Regions from separate parts of the Vibrio sp. MACH09 genome, predicted to be linked through region 3. Evidence: riboswitches for the same ligand, from Rfam matches in the RefSeq annotation. Region 3 holds a riboswitch; each other region holds the start of a gene.
The links. A riboswitch is a leader RNA that binds a small molecule or an ion and turns the genes downstream of it on or off. The one in region 3 is predicted to bind cobalamin.
Positions count from the first base shown of each region.

Region 1: another riboswitch for cobalamin. It lies ahead of CHJ_RS19720 (cobalt-precorrin-5B (C(1))-methyltransferase); the one in region 3 lies ahead of CHJ_RS08140 (sirohydrochlorin cobaltochelatase).
Region 2: another riboswitch for cobalamin. It lies ahead of CHJ_RS14320 (TonB-dependent receptor); the one in region 3 lies ahead of CHJ_RS08140 (sirohydrochlorin cobaltochelatase).

Region 1 covers NZ_BSFZ01000002.1:990,342-997,177, reverse strand. Annotated here, with positions in the region: gene CHJ_RS19725 (precorrin-8X methylmutase) at 1-484, opposite strand, end outside; gene CHJ_RS19720 (cobalt-precorrin-5B (C(1))-methyltransferase) at 531-1,673, opposite strand; gene CHJ_RS19715 (hypothetical protein) at 1,704-1,886, shown strand; cobalamin riboswitch at 2,051-2,202, opposite strand; gene CHJ_RS19710 (cold-shock protein) at 2,936-3,145, shown strand; gene CHJ_RS19705 (YaeQ family protein) at 3,313-3,846, shown strand; gene CHJ_RS19700 (hypothetical protein) at 3,853-4,410, shown strand; gene ppiC (peptidylprolyl isomerase PpiC) at 4,515-4,793, opposite strand; gene CHJ_RS19690 (chemotaxis protein) at 5,020-5,922, shown strand; gene CHJ_RS19685 (efflux RND transporter permease subunit) at 5,982-6,836, opposite strand, start outside.
Region 2 covers NZ_BSFZ01000001.1:3,175,857-3,182,692, reverse strand. Annotated here, with positions in the region: gene sthA (Si-specific NAD(P)(+) transhydrogenase) at 1-1,400, opposite strand, end outside; gene fabR (HTH-type transcriptional repressor FabR) at 1,615-2,238, shown strand; gene CHJ_RS14330 (YijD family membrane protein) at 2,241-2,618, shown strand; gene trmA (tRNA (uridine(54)-C5)-methyltransferase TrmA) at 2,681-3,790, opposite strand; cobalamin riboswitch at 4,026-4,248, shown strand; gene CHJ_RS14320 (TonB-dependent receptor) at 4,283-6,238, shown strand; gene murI (glutamate racemase) at 6,338-6,836, shown strand, end outside.
Region 3 covers NZ_BSFZ01000001.1:1,837,759-1,844,594, forward strand. Annotated here, with positions in the region: gene CHJ_RS08135 (diguanylate cyclase) at 1-1,796, opposite strand, end outside; cobalamin riboswitch at 2,088-2,279, shown strand; gene CHJ_RS08140 (sirohydrochlorin cobaltochelatase) at 2,440-3,444, shown strand; gene CHJ_RS08145 (ABC transporter ATP-binding protein) at 3,504-4,379, shown strand; gene CHJ_RS08150 (ABC transporter permease) at 4,372-5,112, shown strand; gene CHJ_RS08155 (FecCD family ABC transporter permease) at 5,109-6,059, shown strand; gene CHJ_RS08160 (ABC transporter ATP-binding protein) at 6,052-6,789, shown strand; gene CHJ_RS08165 (ABC transporter substrate-binding protein) at 6,743-6,836, shown strand, end outside.

The DNA of each region.
Region 1 (6,836 bases), on a different contig from region 3:
TCTCTTTGTTCGCCACCATCTCTAATACTTCAAACAGAGCGGTAGGCGCATTACCAATACCAATAATCGCGCCATCCAATAGCCCAGCATCTCTTGCTTTGCGCATAGACCAAATGGCACGCGTATCACCCCGTTCTTTCGCTGTCGCGATAACATCATCATCACCGATAAAACAGTGAGTCTTGTTGCCATACACTGACAACCTTTGGGCGCTCAATCCACTGGTGATCATGGTGACATCACTAACAATCGGGCACCCTGCCTTTATGGCTTCTATGCCTTTCTCAACCGCTCCTTCACTGAATCGAAACAGAGAAGAAAACTCAAAGTCACCAGTAGTATGAATGGCACGTCTAACCGCTTGCCATTGATTATCCTGAAAGCTATGCCCGCCATGAATCTCGTTAATTTCACGATCGATAATCGAAAATGAACCTTCTTCTATTTGTCGCCCTTGACGGGTCATCTGTTTCATTTTGTCCATCTATTTTCTACCTTAGTTATCATTATCGAGTCGTTACTCGATCGGCTCATTCCGTCAACCGATCAGCAATATCAACTCTTTCTTCTGGATAGCAAGCTAACAAGCTTCCATCAAAATCAATAAGTAGCACGTTGATTTGCAGTGCATCCGTGGTATACGCCATAGCGTGTTGATGCGTTTCCTGACATAAGCGGGTGAAGTAGTGGCCATGCTCTTTCCCCCTCAATAGGTCTAGAACATGTCGACCAGTATTGGCCTGTTCAATTTGTCTACAAAGTGACTCAGATATTCCCTCTTCACTGGCAATATCAGCTAAACGGGTAAAATCTATGGCATGCCCAGAGACGTGTGTCATCATTCGACCGGACACCAACTTGGCCATTTTTCCTATCATGGCAACCATGGTGACTCTTTGTAGCGCATAGCGCTTCGATGCTCTGAGTCCTACGCCCAGAAAATCGCCCGCCTGAATAAATGCCATAGTTGAAAGTTGTGGCAGCAATGCCATAGCAGCTTGTTCCGAACGACTGCCGGTGGTTAATACAACATGATGGTGATGATTGGCTTGCGCGATCTGAATCGATTGTCTCACTGAAGCCGAAAACGCTGAGGTGGAGTACGGTTTTACCGTTCCTCTGGTGCCCAGAATCGATATTCCACCTATCAACCCTAGCCTTTCACTGATGGTCTCTTTAGCAACCTCTTCCCCCTTGGGAACACAGATTTCCAGCTCTAATCCAAACTGTATATCGCGATTATTCTCTGTTTGCGTCCACTCCAATGCCGCCATCTCTAGAATATTGCGCTTGGGTACCGGATTAATAGCAGGTTGCCCCACTGGTAGCTCTAAACCGGGCAATGTAACGACCGCAACGCCTTTACCGCCAATCAAAGAGATGCCGCTCCCTCTAGTTTTTCTAGCAATACATTGAATTTCAATACCATGAGTACAATCAGGGTCATCGCCAGCGTCTTTAACCACTCCAGCAATAACTTCATCCGACCCTTCGAGGCGTGCTAAAGCAAAGGTAACAAACTCTCTATTTGGCAGTTGTATTTCAATATCCTTAAATGGTTGTCCATGAATAAGATATCTCACTGCCGCTCGCGCTGCCGCTGCTGCACATGCCCCCGTGGTGTATCCACCGCGTAGCTCTGTTTTACTGGCAGAACGCTTTAGTCTTCCCACGAGATGTACCGCTTTGTTAAACAAAGAAAATTGGGATGGCCGCAAATATGGCCATATGATGCTTTTGCCAAAAGACAGATTTTAGAAAGAGAAAACCAAGACAACCCATTGAATAACAAGTTAGTAAAAAATGAGCAGCAGACAGATATAGATAGTGACGAGCTGCTTAATACTGCCACTCTATTTATGTCAAAAGAGAAGGTTATTGCCTGACTGCCCATTGCATCGTTACCTTAATGTATGGCTATCTTGATATTTCGTTATCTAGATATCTGATTTTATTGCGAAATAACTTCATCAAGTTACTTTGTATCCCCAATAAATCTATGCGCGCCATGGCAATAATTTTCAATTACTGAGTGATCCCGCCCAGACTATTGGAGTGTCTTGTTGTTAGCAGGTTCTGACTTATGATGATTTTGCACTACAGACAAAACATCATTTACAGTTGCGGGTACAGTTTAGGATTTTCACCTAATTCACTTTTAACCTTATCTCTAAGGTATGCACTAACGACAAGAAAAAGTGTCGCATAGCCCAGAAATAGTTAATTTGATTAATATCAAAATTACTAACACGCAAATGACGTGGAATTAATAAATAAGCAGCATTTCACCATAGAACTAAAAACTGAATGCCATACAGTTCAACACCCTAGCGAGTTTTTATCCAATGAATAGCGACATTCTTCAAGTCTTTGAAAAGTTTCTAGTTTAGTGAACATCATCACGATTACTTACATTAGCAGTGGTTTTGATAATTAACTGTTATTTTTCCCATGGACAATGAGCAGATAAAGCCACATTTTGTGAATGTGACCTGAGTCAATTACGCTAAAGTCACATTTACATCTTTCAACACTCTTTATCCTCGTTGCTAGACTATATTGTTCTGCTTTTTCCGCAAAAAATTAGCGAATATGCCTCATTGACCAAATAATGAGCTTGTAATTAGCCACATTCAGAAGAGAATCATTACAAAATCACAATTGAAAAATGTTATTTAAATCAAAAAAATGCATCTTTTTTGTAAAATAGTCCAGTAATTACATAAAGTTCACCTAATATTCGTTGACTTCCTACGATATTGATTTAAGCTCCCAAACGGCTAGAAAGAAAAGCTTTTGTTTTAGGATTTACAAGTAAGTCGTTGGTCAGCTCAAAACTCTCCGCCGTGTTGTAACTAAATAGCAATCTATTTTTTCCGCGCTATCTAAATTTTCCCATAAGGGATCAACACAATTTTTATTAGGAATTAAGACTATGTCCAACACAGTGACTGGTACAGTAAAATGGTTTAACGAAACTAAAGGTTTCGGTTTCATTCAACAAGAAAACGGCCCAGACGTATTCGCTCATTTCAGCGCAATCCAATCTGACGGCTTCCGTACTCTTGCTGAAGGTCAAAAAGTTGAGTTCACTGTAACTCAAGGCCAAAAAGGCCCACAAGCTGAGAACATCAAACCTGTTTAATTTGGTTTTGATACATCGCTAAAAATTTTATAGCCAGTCTTCACGACTGGCTATTTTTTTGTCTCTGTTTCACTGTCTCGTCCCCAATGCGCAGAAGCAAAATTGAGTCGCATCCAAACTAACAAGCTATATCTTCCTTAAGATCAAAGCTAAGAGAAACTACCACCATGGCTTTAAAACCGACCATTTTTAAGTTCCGAATCGCCCTTACCGATTTAAATCGCGATTATTATGATTCAATCAGCTTAACCACTGCTCTGCATCCATCAGAGACTCACCAACGAATGATGACCAGAGTACTTGCGTACTGTCTCAATGCCTCTCCTGAGCTTACCTTCACTAAAGGCCTATCTACTATTGAAGAGCCGGATATCTGGTGTAAGACACTTGATGATCAGTTACAACTTTGGATAGATATTGGTGAGCCTGATCCAGAAAGGGTAAAGAAATCTACCCGATTGGCCAAAAAAGTGCTTATCTATAGCTTCAATAGCAAATCATCTGTTTGGTGGACACAAAACTCAGCTAAACTTAACATGCTTGATGCTTCAGTTTTTCAGTTCGATCATTCCGAGATATCGCAACTTGCAGAGCTGATTGAAAGAACCATGGATATTTCCGTTATGCTTACGGGTAACTCAGCTTACATTTCAGCAGCAAAAGGTGAGTGTGAAGTAACGTGGCAAACATTGAAGGAGTAAGTGTTGATGCGTGAAATCATCGTCAGTAGTTTAAAGCAGCAACTTGAAATTGCTGGAGTGGATACACTTCATCTATCAGATAAAGAAGCCAAGTTATTCGCCCAGTTTATCGAAAAACAGGCCGCCTTTTTTGATGCTGTTTGTAATAAAAAAAGCGACCAGAATCCTCAGCTATTACTTCTTGGCCTGTTAACCAAACAGCATGTAGAAGCGACCCATATTTTAGAATCTCAACTGGACGCAATTACTGCTATGCATGATGTGTTTGCTAACGCAGTCGGAAGCAAACAGTCTGATAAACTGAATGCTGATTCAGTTATAGAGCTGTCGTTAATCACTAAGCTCTGGTTGATGCTACAAGGCAATCTCGACATGGACTTTAGCTTGGCGAATGATCATGCAACCCAGACCGCAGAACTCCTGTCTAAAGCTCTACGCGCACACAGTCAAGAGATCCGCACAGAGCTTATCGCCAGTTTCTATCACGGCAAAGAAACGGTGCCATCACCGCAATGGTCCAATAAAGTACTCAATTGGGTTAAATCCATTACTAAGGCTAATTGATCTTTCGAGTAGCCGTTTTGTTCTATCTAAAAACGCCAACGTGTTAAGTAAGGAGCTCTATCAAAGGGCGACGCTAATCTCACTTCTCTTTTATTATTAGCTCACTATGTCTTCCACAACGTTTTCACTACGTGATAACCGAACTTAGTTTTAACGATAAATGGGGTTAAGACCTCATTACGAAACACCGCTTTATCAAACTGTGGAACCATTGCACCTTGACGAAACTCCCCCAAATCGCCACCTTTTTTCCCAGATGGACAAGTGGAGTATTTTTTTGCCAGTAAATGGAACTTAGCGCCTTTTTTTAGCTGTTTTAAAATGTCATTCGCCTGAGCTTCATGTTTTACCAGAATATGGAGAGCAGCAGCAGTTCTTGCCATGATTTTTTCCTGTATCTAATCAATTTAAGTAATTTTAACGGATTAGCTCAACTTCTTCAGTATATTGCCGATAAAAAGTATTCAAATAACCAATGTAAGGGAATATACTAGTATTCAGGTGATAATACGGTATGAGTTAATAAGATTCATCGTATTGACAATCAAATCACCCACTAATATTCCCCTATTCGACAGACAGATCTCGCTAACTAGTTAGGATTTTGATATGAAAAGCAAGGCTAACCAATCCCAAGGTATGCTGCTATTTAAACTCTCTTTAAATCAACAGAGTTTTGCTATAGGAACCCTAAAAGTCAGAGAGATAGTCCCGTTTACCAAGACCACTCAAATACCACACTCTCATCATCATGTTATTGGTACGGTGACTATTCGTGATTTAACTGTTCCGGTTATTGATATGGCTGCCGCTATCGGCTTTAGAGCCATTCCTGCGGAAGAGTATCAGAATAGCTATCTTATCGTGACGGACTGCTTACGGACTGTTGTTGCTTTTATGGTGAGAAGTATAGATAAAATCATTGACTGTGATTGGCACGCTATCGAACCATCACCTGAAACCGCAGGCAGAAATGTCTTCGTTACCGGAATCACTCGACACAATGACTCTATTGTTCAGATGCTTGACGTGGAACTGCTGTTGTCGAAAATCTACCCGCAAGACGCATCAGCTCGTATTCCTATCCTGACAGATGTCGAAAGAGAACGTTTAAAACCTATCAATATTTTGCTCGTGGATGACTCAGGTATTGCACGTAAGCAACTTTCTGATGCTCTGGACAGTATTAATATCTCTTACTCTGTGTGTAAAAACGGTTTAGACGCCTTAGAGCTCATGCGTAAATTTGCACAAGAGAACAATCCAGTTGAGCTGCTGGTTAGTGACATTGAAATGCCCGGGTTAGATGGCTATGAGTTGGCATTTGAAGTACAAAATGATCCACAGTTGTCTCATACATACCGTATATTGCACACGTCATTATCCAGTGAAATGAGTGCAGATAGAGCGCACCAAGTTGGTGCTCACGAAGCACTGGAAAAATTTGATGCTACAGAGTTAGTACAAGCGATGTTGCGTGGCGCAGAGAAGATAGAGAACAAAGAACTTTAATAGCAGCCTTGTTTTGATCACACTAAAGCCGCGACCTATGTCGCGGCTTTTCATTATGACTATTCTGCTTCTTCCAATTTCACAAGCTTGGTATTGCCACCATGTATTTTCTCTCTCCGCTTCTGTATCAAAGCATAGAAACCGGGAATGAGGAACGTTCCCGCCAGCAACACACATAACAACCCACCTGTTAATGATACTCCTAACGAGTTCTGACTGATATGCCCTGCCCCTGACGCAAATATCAATGGTGTAATACCCAATATAAACGACCAAGAGGTCATATTCACGGCACGAAAACGCAAGGTTCCACCTTTTACGGCTGCATCTTCAACGGCCATATTGTTCTCTTCCCGCTCATTCTTGGCAAACTCTACAATCAAAATCGCATTTTTAGCCGCCAACGCGATGAGTAGTACTAAGCCTATTTGTGCATACAGGTTAAGTGGAATGCCGGCGATATTGATTGCAATAAAGGACCCCAAAGTCGCAACGGGCACCACCAATATAATGGCGATCGGAATACTCCAACTTTCGTACTGAGCAACCATAAAGAGATAAATAAATATCAAAGCCAATGCAAACGCGTAGATAGCTTGGTTACCCGCTTTCACCTCTTGATACGCCATGCCTGTCCATTCGTATTGATAACCTTGAGGCAGTACCTCTTTTGCCGCTCTTTCCATCGCAGCGATAGCATCACCACTGGAGTAGCCATCAGCAGGCTGTCCCTGAATAACAGCAGAACGATACATGTTGTAACGCCAAGCAACATCGGGCTCAAACACTTGCTGGTAACTCACCAGAGTACTCAGCGGTACCATATCGTTAGACGCTGAACGAACGTGGAAACGGCTCAGCTCTTCCATGCTGTTTCTGTACTCGCTGTCCGCTTGCATTGTCACTCTAAAGTT
Region 2 (6,836 bases), 1.3 Mb from region 3:
TAAAACAGTCGATTGAGACCGTTTAGCGCTGCTACGCGGTAAGCTTCTGCCATTGTTGGATAGTTAAATGTGGTGTTGACAAAATACTCTATGGTATTTGCTTCACCTTTTTGTTCCATGATGGCTTGGCCGATATGGATGATTTCCGCAGCCCTTTCACCAAAGCAGTGAATACCAAGGATTTCTTTACTATCTCGGTGGAACAGTATCTTTAAGCTGCCGATATCTTTTCCTGCAATTTGAGCTCTAGCTAAATGCTTGAATGATGAACGTCCAACTTCATACGGTACCTTAGCCGAAGTTAACTCTTGCTCTGTACGACCAACGGAACTTATCTCCGGAATGGTATAAATACCGGTTGGAATATCATCGATTAAGTGGTTGTCTGCTTTACCTTTAGTAATAATCTGTGCAACAAAACGACCTTGATCATAGGCAGCGCTTGCTAAACTCGGATAGCCGATGACATCACCCACAGCATAGATGTGTTCTTTGCCTGTTTGGTATTTTTTATTAACTTGTAGTGATCCCCTAGAATCTGGAGTCAGCCCAACGGATTCTAAGTTTAACTTGTCTGTGTTACCGGTTCTTCCATTCGCGTATAGGATACAATCTGCGCGCATTTTCTTGCCTGATTGTAAGTGAACAATGACGCCGTCATCCGTTCCTTCAATTTTTTCATATGTTTCATCATTACGAATAATGACGCCACTATTCCAGAAGTGGTATGAAAGCGCGTCGGATATTTCATTATCAAGAAAAGAGAGTAAGCGATCTCGAGTATTAATGAGGTCGGTTTTAACGTCTAGACCTCGGAAGATAGAGGCATACTCACAGCCAATGACGCCAGCACCATAAATGATGATGTGTCTAGGATCATGCTCTAAAGAGAGAATCGTATCGCTGTCATAAATACGAGAGTGATTAAAATCGACATCATCAGGTTGGTAAGGTCGTGATCCAGTCGCGATGACAAATTTATCAGCGCTATAGTAATCAAGGCTGCCATCTGCTTGCATAACTGAAACTGTATTGTCATCGATAAACTGCGCTTTACCAAAAATCAGGCTGCACTGATTTCTATCGTAGAAACCTTGTCTTAAACGTGTCTGTTTATCAATAACGGTTTTTGCATGACTTAATATATTGGAAAACGTAGAGTGTAAACTGGAATTGTTATGAGAAAACAGAGGGTTGCCGTTGTATTCAATAATTCGGCTAACTGCATGCCTTAGTGCTTTTGAAGGAATCGTTCCCCAGTGGGTACAACCACCACCAACACTTGATTCTTTTTCTATGATTGCGACATTCAATCCAGCTTTGGTTAATCCCATCGCTGCCCCTTCACCGCCTGGACCACTACCGATTACAATTACATCAAAGTGAGTTGATTGAGTCATTATCTTGTTCTTCCATGATTTTTAACATTGTTATAGCGAGATATTAACCTAATAATCGTTTAGGTAAATGCTCAGCACGTTATACAGTGGTAATGATCACGGAGTTCACGAAATCAAGCTCTTAGCCGCAATGAATTTGTTTGTCATTTTTCTAAACGGGTTTTTCGAGTTATAGTATCCGACTGTCATTGGTTAATTTGGTATTAATAAAGCTATGGGAATACGTGCTCAGCAAAAAGAAAAAACCCGCCGCTCATTAATCGATGCCGCCTTTAGTCAATTGAGTGCCGATCGAAGTTTTTCTAATCTTAGTTTACGAGAAGTGGCGAGAGAAGCTGGCATAGCGCCGACCTCTTTTTATCGTCATTTTAAAGATATGGATGAACTTGGTTTGACCATGGTTGATGAAGGAGGATTACTTCTTCGTCAACTTATGCGACAAGCTCGACAGAGAATTGTTAAAGAAGGGAGTGTAATAAGGACTTCAGTAGAGACCTTTATGGAATTTATTGAAAGTAGCCCAAATGTATTTCGATTATTGCTTCGAGAACGCTCAGGGACTTCTGCCGATTTTCGTGCAGCGGTAGCCAGAGAAATGCAACATTTTGTTGCTGAGATGACTGAATATTTGATCAGCACTGGCATGAATAAAGAAGAAGCAAGCATTCAGGCAGAGGCTTCGGTTATTCTAGTATTTAGCTCTGGAGCAGAAGCGTTAGATCTTAATAAGCATGAAAGAGAAGAACTTACCGAGCGGCTTGTTATGCAGTTACGTATGGTAGCTAAAGGCGCATACTGGTATAGAAAAGAACGTGAACGACAAAAGAATAGGATATAATTATGTCTAGTGACTCAACACCCGTAAATCAATATTCAGAAAGAAAAACTCTACTGTTGGCTGTTATTGCCGGTATGTGTGGCAATGCGCTGTTATCTTCAGTAACACTGAGTGAAGTTTCATTCTCTATTTTTCCACTTATCGCACTGGCCCTTGCGGCGCAAATGCTCTATCAAAACTACCTAACCAATCCAGTTGCAGAAGATATTCCTTTGTTGGGATTGGCTTGTTTCTTTGTCGGTGCTTTTGGTCACTCTGCATTTTTAAAAGCAAAGTACCCAGAAGTAGGCTCAAATTTCTTTGCTATTTTGGTGACCATGCTGCTATTGATGTGGGTTGGAAAGAAGATGGGCTATTTAAATCGTAAAGAACAGAAGTAGCAGAATAAGAATCAAACAAATGTAGAAAACGAGCTCATAAGAGCTCGTTTTTTTGTTGAGTATTAAGCCTTTTTCTCAAGAAAAACACCTGTCTCAATATGGTGGGTGTAAGGAAATTGATCGAACAGAGCAAAACGAGTGATGTTGTGAGTTTTGCTAAGCAAATCCAAATTCTCTTTTAATGTGTCTGGATTGCATGAGATATACACAATTCGTTCATAGCCTTGAACCATCTTACAAGTATCAATGTCCATTCCAGAACGAGGGGGATCGACAAAAATAGTATTGCAGTTGTAACTGCTCAAATCGATGTTCTGCTGTTTTAGCCTACGGAATTCTCTCTTCCCTTCCATTGCCTCAGTAAACTCTTCAGCCGACATTCGAATGATTTGCACATTATCGATTTTGTTGGCTGCAATATTAAATTGTGCAGAGTCTACCGATGGTTTTGCCAGCTCAGTAGCTAGCACGCGATCAAAGTTTTTGGCTAGTGCTAAAGAGAAATTACCATTACCGCAATAGAGCTCAAGTAAATCTCCGTGGCTATCATCAGTACAGTCTACTGCCCACTCCAACATCTTTTGTGCAACGATACCATTTGGTTGAGTAAAGCTGTTTTCGACTTGCTGATAGATCAACTCTTCGCCATGAACCTTTAGTTTTTCAATGACGTAATCTCTATCCAGTACCCGTTTCATTTTACGAGCTCGACCAATGATGTTTAAGTTAAACCCTTCATTGTTGAGTTGCTTTTTCAACTCCTGAGCCGCTTCAAGCCAAACGTCGTCTAACTGGCGGTGATAAAGCAGTGATACTAGTATCTCTCCACTAAGTGTCGACAAAAAATCAACCTGAAATAATTTGCGTCTAAGAGTGTCATTTCCTTTCATCGCCTCTAGAAGCAGCGTCATCAAGTCATTAATTAAACGGCTGGCGGCAGGAAACTGATCAACGCGATATTTTTCACGAGTTTTTTGGTCGAACATTATGTAGTAAAGCTCTTCGCCCTCATGCCAAACTCTAAATTCAGCTCTCATGCGGTAGTGTTGCTCTGGAGAGTCAAACACTTCTAAGTTCGGCACATCATATGGGGCAAACTGTTGATTTAGTCGTGCGACCTTTTCAGATAATTGCTGCTGATAGCTTTTTGGATTTACGTCAAGCGTGGTCATAGATATGCCTTTTACATTTACAAGGAGGGCAGATTTTATTCAATCTTTATCACTTGTCCAGTATTGATATTAAATTCTATAGCCTTGTGACCTCAATAAGCGGTTCTAAATGATCCGTTTTATGGGTAACGATTTTGTGCCGCTGAACTTTAGTATAGCAACGCGAAGCTAAACCTTATTTGGCCAATTAAGTTGTTGTTGTCAATTTTAACACTAGACAGTAACGGTATTGATACTTATTATCATGTCCGCTGGTAGACAGTTTACTATCAAGTAACTGTTTTAAGGGAATCTGGTGAAACTCCAGAACTGACGCGCAGCGGTAATAGAGAACGAGCATCTACGGGGAAACCCACACACTGCTAATTAAGGAAATAGCGGGAAGTGAGATGTAAGGCGATGTTGTCACAATATCATGCTCTAAAGTCCGAATACCTGCCAGTAAGTAGTGAGTGATCACTAATTAGGATATACGCGATTTAGGACAGAATAATGAAAAAAACGTTGATTGCGACGGAAGTGGTGTCGCTGCTTTTGCTCGCCCCTCAAATACACGCTGAAGAGACTCAAACTTCAACTTCTACAACAAATGCTCTAGAAACCATGGTTGTCATTGGAAAAAGTGACAATATTAATAGCATTGCGGATATTCCCTCCAATATTCAAGTGATTGGTAAAGAAGAGATAGAGCGCAGTGGTGCCAAATCTCTTGATAATTTGTTGCGCTCACGTGCTGGAATACAAGTTTCGGATAGCAACAGCGGGCCAGTTTTTTCAATAAGAGGGTTTAGCGGCAGTCAAGCTGCACACAATACGCTTATCTTGGTGGATGGCCGTCGTCTTAACAAACAAGATTTATCTAGCCCGAAATTAAATACCATACTGCTCAATCAAGTTGAACGTATAGAAATATTATCTGGTAGTGCAGGCGTTCTTTATGGTGATCAGGCTGTTGGTGGTGTAATTAACATTATCACTCTAAATAACAGCCGTGACAGTGGAGATATTTCGTTATCTGCAGGCAACATGAACTCCCGTGCTGGTAGTGTTTCTATTTCTCGCTCTTTAGTGGATAACTGGCGTTATTCAGTTTCAGCAAGTCAGGATAACAGTGATAATTATCGTGATCACAATGCCAGAAAGTCGGGTATGTTGCTGGGAAGGTTGGATTATCAAAATAGTGACAAGGCCTTTTACAGCGAAGTTAGCTATTACGACAACAACAGAGAGTACGCTGGTAGCATGACTGAGGAGCAGTTTCATAAAGATCCAACCAAAGCTGATGAAACTAAGCCTGATGACCATCGCCATGAAATTACTCGAGCACTTCGTATTGGTTATGGACAAGACGTATCTGAAAAATGGGCGACCAATGCTGATGTGAGTCTGGATAGGATGTCTGCCACAGGTGTCTCTTGGAATAGCGGATTTAATACCAGTAACGACAATATCTCTGGAGCATTTAAGTTAGAAGGTATTATTGGGCAAAAACTCAATACTCTTATAGGACTAGATGTAGGTCGAAATGATTACAAATATAAGAGCTCCTCTATTAGCAGAGAAGTTGAACAGTTACTAACTAGTGTCTATAGCCAGTTCAATTATAAAATGACCGATCATGTTGCGGTCGTTGCTGGTGGTCGTTATGGGCGTGTACAGGATGATATTACCGATGCACAAACTTATGTCAGTGGCGAAAAACTGAACGAAGATGCAACCGCAGCTGAACTGGGGATCAATATTCGTCCAACTACGAATACTCGTTATTACGTTAGAGCTGAATCTAACTATCGCTTTGCTAAAACGGATGAACAGGGCAGAACACCGGCAAGTGTTAAAGGACTAAAACCACAACTAGGTTACTCTTTTGAAGCAGGTTGGAACCATATCGGTGATGACTACCTGGTAAAGTTTGATGCTTATAATTTGCGATTAAAAGATGAAATTGTTTATGATCGCAACGCGGAGAAACCGACAGGAGCTAGCGGTAATGGTGCCAATGTTAATGCTGCTAAATCAGAGAGAAATGGCGTAGGGCTCTATTTTGATAAGTATCTAATAGACTCGATTCTTGTTGGGGCTGAATATAACTATGTGAATGCCAAGTTTATCGGTGGTGAAAACAAAGACAAAAAGGTTCCTTGGGTTTCGGAACATACTGGAAGGCTCTTTACAGACATCGATATCACCGAGGATGTACAAACTTATATTGAAGGTGCGTATGTTGGTGAGCGCTTCCACAGCAGCGATAATAGCAACAGCGATAAAAAACTGCCGTCATACTGGCTCGCAAATCTGGCATTAAACTATACCCTTGATGCATGGACTGCCAGCCTTCGTATTGATAATGTTTTGGATAAACAGTACGTTTCTCAAGCGTATGGCCATACTTCTTATTACGCAGGTGATGGTCGTAAGTTTCTGGTAACAGCCGCTTATCAGTTTTGATCATTAATGGAAGCCACCTAGGTGGCTTCTCGTTATTTCTTGTCATGGCAATACGATTCAGTATTATGACGCCATTCTTCTCTTTTAAATGAAATTCGCATGACAGATCATCCAAACCCTACGATCCTTATTTTTGATTCTGGAATGGGAGGGATTTCTGTATATCAACAAATCCAAAAGTCGTTACCTAATTGCAACTACCTATACGTATTTGACAATCAAGGCTATCCATATGGAGAACTTTCTCGCCACACGCTGATTAAAAGGGTAGAGAGTTTACTCTCTTATGTTATCAAGCAACATTCGATAGATATGGTGGTGATTGCGTGTAATACAGCAAGTACAGTGGTATTGCCAACCCTCAGAGAAAAATTTGAAATACCTATTGTTGGTGTTGTTCCTGCAATTAAGCCGGCCGCAAACCTAGCAAAAACAGCAATTGGTCTTTTAGCAACTCCCGCAACAGTAGAGAGAGAATACACCCATCAACTCATTGCTCAGTTTTCGCAGAATATACCAGTAACATTTATTGGCTCTACTGAACTGGTGGATATGGCAGAGATGAAGTTGAGAGGACATTCAGTAAACATACATTTGC
Region 3 (6,836 bases):
ATCAGATCAACAACATTATCGGTAATATTCTGAAGCTTAATCTGCTCAGTAGACCAACGCCATTTCTGAGCTTGATAGTCAAAACTCAGCAGATCTTGTTGATACAGTTCTTGTATAAACTGGCGAAAGAAAAACGGATTCCCTCTGGTTTTTTGATAGATCAGGGCAGACAATCGCGTCACATCCGATACTGGCCGCTGTAAAGTATCCGCACAGATCTCAGTAACAATGCTATTGGCTAAAGGAGAAAGGGTTATTTTTTGCAGTTCAATATCAGCCTGTTCTATACCGAGAAGCATTTGACTAAATGGATGGCGTTCATCCACTTCATTATCACGATAGGCACCTAAAATGAGGCAATGGCGACTCTTTACATCGGTAATCAACAGCCGTATTAACTGAATACTTGCGGTATCAGCCCACTGTAAGTCATCAATAAAAAACACTAAAGGCCGATAAGCGCTGCAAATCACATGAATAAAATCTAAGAATACTCGATTGAATCGATTCTGCTGCTCCTCTGATCCTAACTGAGATAATTCAGGTTGAGGCCCAAGCAACAATGCCAATTCAGGTACGATATCGATGACCACCTGACCATTGGGATACAAGGCTGTATTTATTTTGTCCCGCCAATCATTGACACTGGCCTCTGGCATAGAGAGCAACTGCTTAACCAGTTGAGTTAACGCCTGCTGGATAGCTCGATAAGGCATGTCCCTCTGATATTGATCAAACTTACCCGTTAGATATAAACCATCTGAATCTATAATTGGGCTCTTAATCGCATTCACTAAAGCCGATTTTCCAATGCCTGAATAGCCGGCAACAAGTATGGCTTCAGATCGCCCATTTGTGACACGGTCAAACGCACTGAGTAATATCTCTATTTCCGCTTCTCTTCCATAGAGCCTATCGGGAAGTATTAACCTATCTGATAATGAGCGACTGTTCTCCTTTTCATCTAGTCTTTGTAACGGCATTTCAATCGTCGCTACAATGTCCTTTAGCACCCCTGCGGCACTTTGGTAGCGCTGACTCGGCTCCTTGTTAATCAAGCCATTAACAAGTTGAATAATATTGTCTTTATGCTCACTGTCATCTAGCCCTATCAGCCGATGCTCAAAATGCAATTTTTTACTAATGTGCGCGTAACCTATCTCCTCTTCGTTGAGTAGTTCGTTATAAGGAAGCTGTTCCGTAAACAGCCAAACTAACACACAGCCAAGAGAATAAAGGTCAACACGATTATCTATAGGTCGATCTAAAAGGTAATTTTGCTCAGGTGCCAAAAATCGGGCATCGGCATTATAGGGATAGAATGCACTAATGCCGGTAGACCCTTTGGGACAGATCCGTCCTGAACTAAAGTCCACCATAACTGCTGACGTGAAGTCGTCACTTAATAAAAATACCGAAGGTCTAATTGAGAAATGAAATACATTATTGGCATGAACATCAGCAAGAGCTGAAATGAGTGACTTTGCAATGGTTATCTTCTGCTGAATCGATAACTTAGCCAAATTGATCTGAGATAACTGCCTAGGGTGTGACAGCAGTAAATGCAGCGACGCATCAGCGTCTTGCTGGCTAGATAGCTTAGGAGCGCCCTTTCCTGCCAGCTGATTTAAACATAAGATTTCGTTTCTTTTTGCTAACGATATCTGAAAAGTTTCTGTCTGTTTCGACCAAGAACGACACCATAACTCATCGCTATTCGCGCATGGTTCAAAAAGCAGGAAATTTTCTCGATAAAAACTTACTTTAGAAACATGGTTTACTACTTCTTCCGTCACAATAATCAACCCTTATAGGTACAGCTCTAAATCCTACATCTTGAAACTATTTGAGCATATACATTTAAGCTTAACATAAGATTTATTAATGACATGGCTAATCCGAATTTTTATAGCAATTAATGACTCACTTATCAGTAATAGCCTTAAAGGGGATAAAACTGGCGCCTTTTCACTGTTACTTTTCCTATTGTAAATGACCTTTTTACACCAAATTTCAATCGATTAAGATAAACTTGACCTATCTCACGAACAAGCATTCGGTTAATAGGCACACTAGCCTAGCCTAAGGTAAAACACATTTAATCTGGCATCATTAGAATTGAAGTGTTTTTTAATAGGGAACCAAGTGAGAAGCTTGGGCTGTACCCGCAACTGTAAATGGCGAGTGCCTAGCGACAATGTCCACTGTTAATCCGGGAAGGACAGTTAGAGCACAGCGACCCATAAGCCAGGAGACCTGCCTTTCGGTAAATATAGAACTCTGTTCTACCCAAAAAACATGCGAGCGGGTTACTCGACTATATCCATTAAATTAGAAGTCATCTCTTTTAATTAATCTGTTTCCCTAAGCCTGTTTTTGATTTAGCAATTACCTTTCCTTAGTAGTAAAGGTAGCAATGTGTTAATTCGGAGACAAAACATGAATCTTGTAATAGTTAAAAAACGGCTAATGGCGCTGTTATCAGTATCTGCCCTATGCCTTCTATCCAGCCCCACAATTGCATCGGACTCTATGAATAAAGCTAATGACGAAAAATCAGCGATCGTGATCGCAGCATTTGGTACCACTTACAACACCGCTGTAGACTCTTTAATCGCCATACAAAATACCATTCAACAAGCTTATCCAAACACCCCTGTTCGCTTTGCATTTACGTCGAATATCATTCGTAAAAAGTGGCATCGCAGACAAAATGACACTCAATATAAAGAAGATCACCCTGAAGTGCCCGACTCTTTCTACCATGTGAAAAATGTATTGGGCACCATGGCGGATTTTCAGAATGAAGGGTATAAAAATATCGTTGTGCAAACGACTCTGTTAACACATGGAGAAGAGTACACGGATCTAGTGGCTTACGTTGATGCTCTCGCCTCCATTCAGACCATCAAAGAGAAGTTTAAACCATTCCAAAAAATCGCTCTTGGTCGACCATTAATGGGGACTTGGGGTAAGCAATATGAGTACTCTAAAGACCTAGATAAACTGGCGGAAGCGTTAGCTGATGATGTTGAGCTAGCAAAACGTAATAAAGCCGCTTTAGTTTATATGGGACATGGTAATGACTACCTTTCTACTGGCTTATACTACGAACTTGAAGACAAACTAAACCAGATGTATCCAGAGGTAAAATCTTACGTCGGACTGGTTGAGGGTCACCCAAATTTTGATGCCCTATCAAGCAAAATCAAGCAAGACGGCAGCAAAAAAGTGATGATAAAACCACTAATGGTGGTGGCTGGAGACCATGCTAGCAACGACATGGCTGGAGATGAAGATGACTCTTGGAAAGTAATGTTAACCAAACAAGGCATCGATGTAACTCCTGTTTTAGTTGGCTTAGGAAGCAGCGAGAAGATACAGCAGATCTATTTGCAGCACCTTAAAGATGCGGCTAACGACGCTGGCATCACATTAAAATAGTGTAATTCAAGGCTGGCAAATACCAGCCTTTCTCATCTCGTGACAAGAACAAGGGCACTATGAAAGAAACAGATAGCTGCGAAAAACTGATTGAAGTGGTTAATTTATCTAAAGTATTTGATAAATCTACCGCGGTAAACAAGGTAAACTTCTCGCTTCAGCGAGGGGAAATATGTGCTTTTCTTGGGCCGAATGGCGCAGGTAAAACCACCATCATTAAAATGCTCTCTGGTCTGCTGGAACCCAGTACTGGCACGATTCTTTATCAAGGTGAGAAATACCACCCTAAAAGACTTAACCTGAAAAAATTGATTGGTGTCGTTCCTCAACACAACAACATTGACAGAGAGCTCACCCTAAAAGAAAACCTTCGTGTTCACGGTTACCTGTACCATTTAAAAGGAAAAGAGCTAGAGCAACGGATAGAAGAGAGCTTACAGTTCGCAGAATTAACTGAGCATGCTAACAAGCTGTCTGGAAAGCTGTCTGGCGGTATGAAAAGGAAGCTGGTTATTGCTCGCGCCTTAATGCACAAGCCTAAAATACTCTTTTTGGATGAACCAACGGTTGGCCTAGATCCTCATAGTCGCAGGAAAATGTGGCATTTTCTGAGCAAGATTAATCAACAGCAGCAGTGCACCATCTTTTTAACCACTCACTATATTGAAGAAGCTGAACGACTTGCTAAACGCGTTATTTTTATTGAACAAGGCAAACTTATCACAACAGGAACCCCACACTCTTTAAAACAACAGCTAGGTAATGTCGTGGTTGATATTGAAACCGATGGTCTACAGCAAGAGTTTTTCGTTAACCGAGAAGAGGCTTTGCAAAGGGTAAAACAGATAGATGATGCAGCAGTAAGCATTAGAGAAACGACATTGGAAGATGTCTTCCTAACATTAACGGGAAAAAGGTTAACAAAAGATGCTTAATGGCGTTATTGGCATTTATTATCGCGAATGTACCGTTTTACGTAAAAAAATCATACGAATTGTCATGGCTGGAGCCGTGCCGCCATTTCTATATCTGATGGCCTTTGGTTACGGAGTTGGTAAAGATACCACCGTAGACGGCGTTAGCTATCTCACCTTCTTGTTGCCTGGTCTACTGGCTATGTCCAGCATGAATCAAAGCTATAACATTGCTACAGAGATCAATATCAGCCGCTTTTATCTAAAGATTTTTGAAGAGTACATGCTGGCGCCCAACCAGAGATGGCAGATTATTATCGGTGAAGTGTTGTACGGTATTACTAAAGGGTTAATTCCGGTCGGCATTATCGCTATTTATAGTTTATTTTGTGGTGTCAGCTTACATTTTTCCGTTCAATTTTTAGTCGCGATTACTCTGCACCTGACCGCATTTTCGCTTATCGGCTTCATCGTTGCTCTCAAAATGAAGAATCATCGTGATCAAGCGACAATGAATGCCTTCATAATCACCCCGATGATGTTTTTGTCCGGCACCTTTTTTCCTGTCGATCAAATGCCAAGCGTGATTCAATTATTAGCATCATTGTCACCACTCACCTATAGCGCTGAGCTGATACGAGCAGCGTTATTGGACAATGGTAACTTTGCTTTAAGTGCACTAGCTATCCTAGCGTCACTCAACGGAGTACTCATGTTACTGGCCAACCACATAGTGCAAAGAGTAGAAGTATGAAGCTATTATTGATTGGCGTTTTTGTTGTTCTAGCCGGTTTATCAATGCTGATTGGTCCTAACAATATCAATCCACTTAATATGACGCCGTTAGAGCAAAATATACTGTTAGAATTGAGAGTACCAAGAGTCCTATTTGCCGCCATCATTGGTGCCATGCTTGGCCTCAGTGGTAGCATCTATCAGTTGACACTTAAGAACCCATTGGCAGACAGCTTTACTACCGGTGCTGCCTCTTCTTCAGCACTTGGTGCGGTGCTTGCCATATCCATTGGCGTGCCGGTTCACTTTGTTTCTGTATTTGCTTTCATCACGGGTATAAGCGGATTGATGATTGTTTATCGTATGTCTTTAACCAATGGCAGCATAAACCCAATCACCATGATTCTCGCCGGAGTGGTCATGAATGTTGTCGCCTCGGCGGTCATTAGTTTTTCTAAGTATTATTTTGAAGACTCTTTAAATTCCATCGTCTATTGGTTGATGGGAGGGATTTTTATCGTCAGCTGGGATAAGTTGGCGTTGTGCCTCTCTATCTTTGCACTTGTCTATTTTTTCTTACAACAGAGTGCGATGAAGCTGAACATTTTAGCACTGGATGATCAGTCCGCTCAGAGTCTGGGCATCAATGTTCATCGCCTTCGTTCGGTAGTATTTGTACTCTCCACTCTGCTGGTATCTGTGGCGGTAAGTTTCTCCGGTATCATCGGCTTTGTTGGTTTAATTGTGCCTCATGTTTCCAGAAGCTTGTTCGGTAGCGATATGAAGCTAAACATATTCTATTCCAGCCTATTTGGCAGTTTTCTATTAATGATGTCCGATACTCTCTCCAGAGTAATTATCCCTGGCGGTGCTGAACTTCCGGTCGGAATTATTACTGCTTTGATAGGCGGGTTATTTTTCTTCTACTTATTAAAAACACGCCGGGAGAGTTTCTGGAATGGTTAACATTAAAATCGATCATCTCTCCTTCTCAAGAAAAGATTTTTCCCTGCAGTTGGATAACCTCACTATCTCTTCAGGTGAGAAAGTGGCTTTAATGGGTGAAAATGGTTGTGGTAAAAGTACCCTGATTAATTTGATGTCAGGGTTAATAGAAACATCGTCAAAAAGTGTTTTTTACAACCATGATCCGCTAGCGCAGCTATCACACCTTGATAGAGCTAAGCTGTTTTCTATCCTGCCACAGTTTTCGGATATCTCGTTTCCATTTAGTGTGTTTGAAGTGGTGCAGCTAGGCCGCTTTGCCCATATGCAGGGAAGAACATTTAATCACGATGATGCAGAAAAAACGGAGCAGTTACTTAAGCTACTGGATATCTACCACTATAGAAATAAGAGCTATGCAGAGCTTTCCGGAGGAGAAAAACGGCGTGTTATGCTTGCTCGAGTATTGAATCAACAGGCTCCAATTATCTATTTAGATGAGCCAAACTCAAGTTTGGACATTCGTCATACACTGGAGATATTTCATCACCTTTCTCAACTACCACAGACCATCATTACGTCAGTGCATGACATAAACCTAGCTCATCGATATTTCGATCGCTTTTTGTTCTTTAAACAAGGAAAGTTGCTGCACGATGTCAATCGTTGCGATGTGACCAGCTCTCTATTATCCGAGGTATATAATGTATCGGTTTCTACTAATACTAGTAGCTTTAGTTTTCAACCCTAGCGCGTATGCGTATCAAAGAATTGTGTTACTTGCCCCTGCGGCTGGTG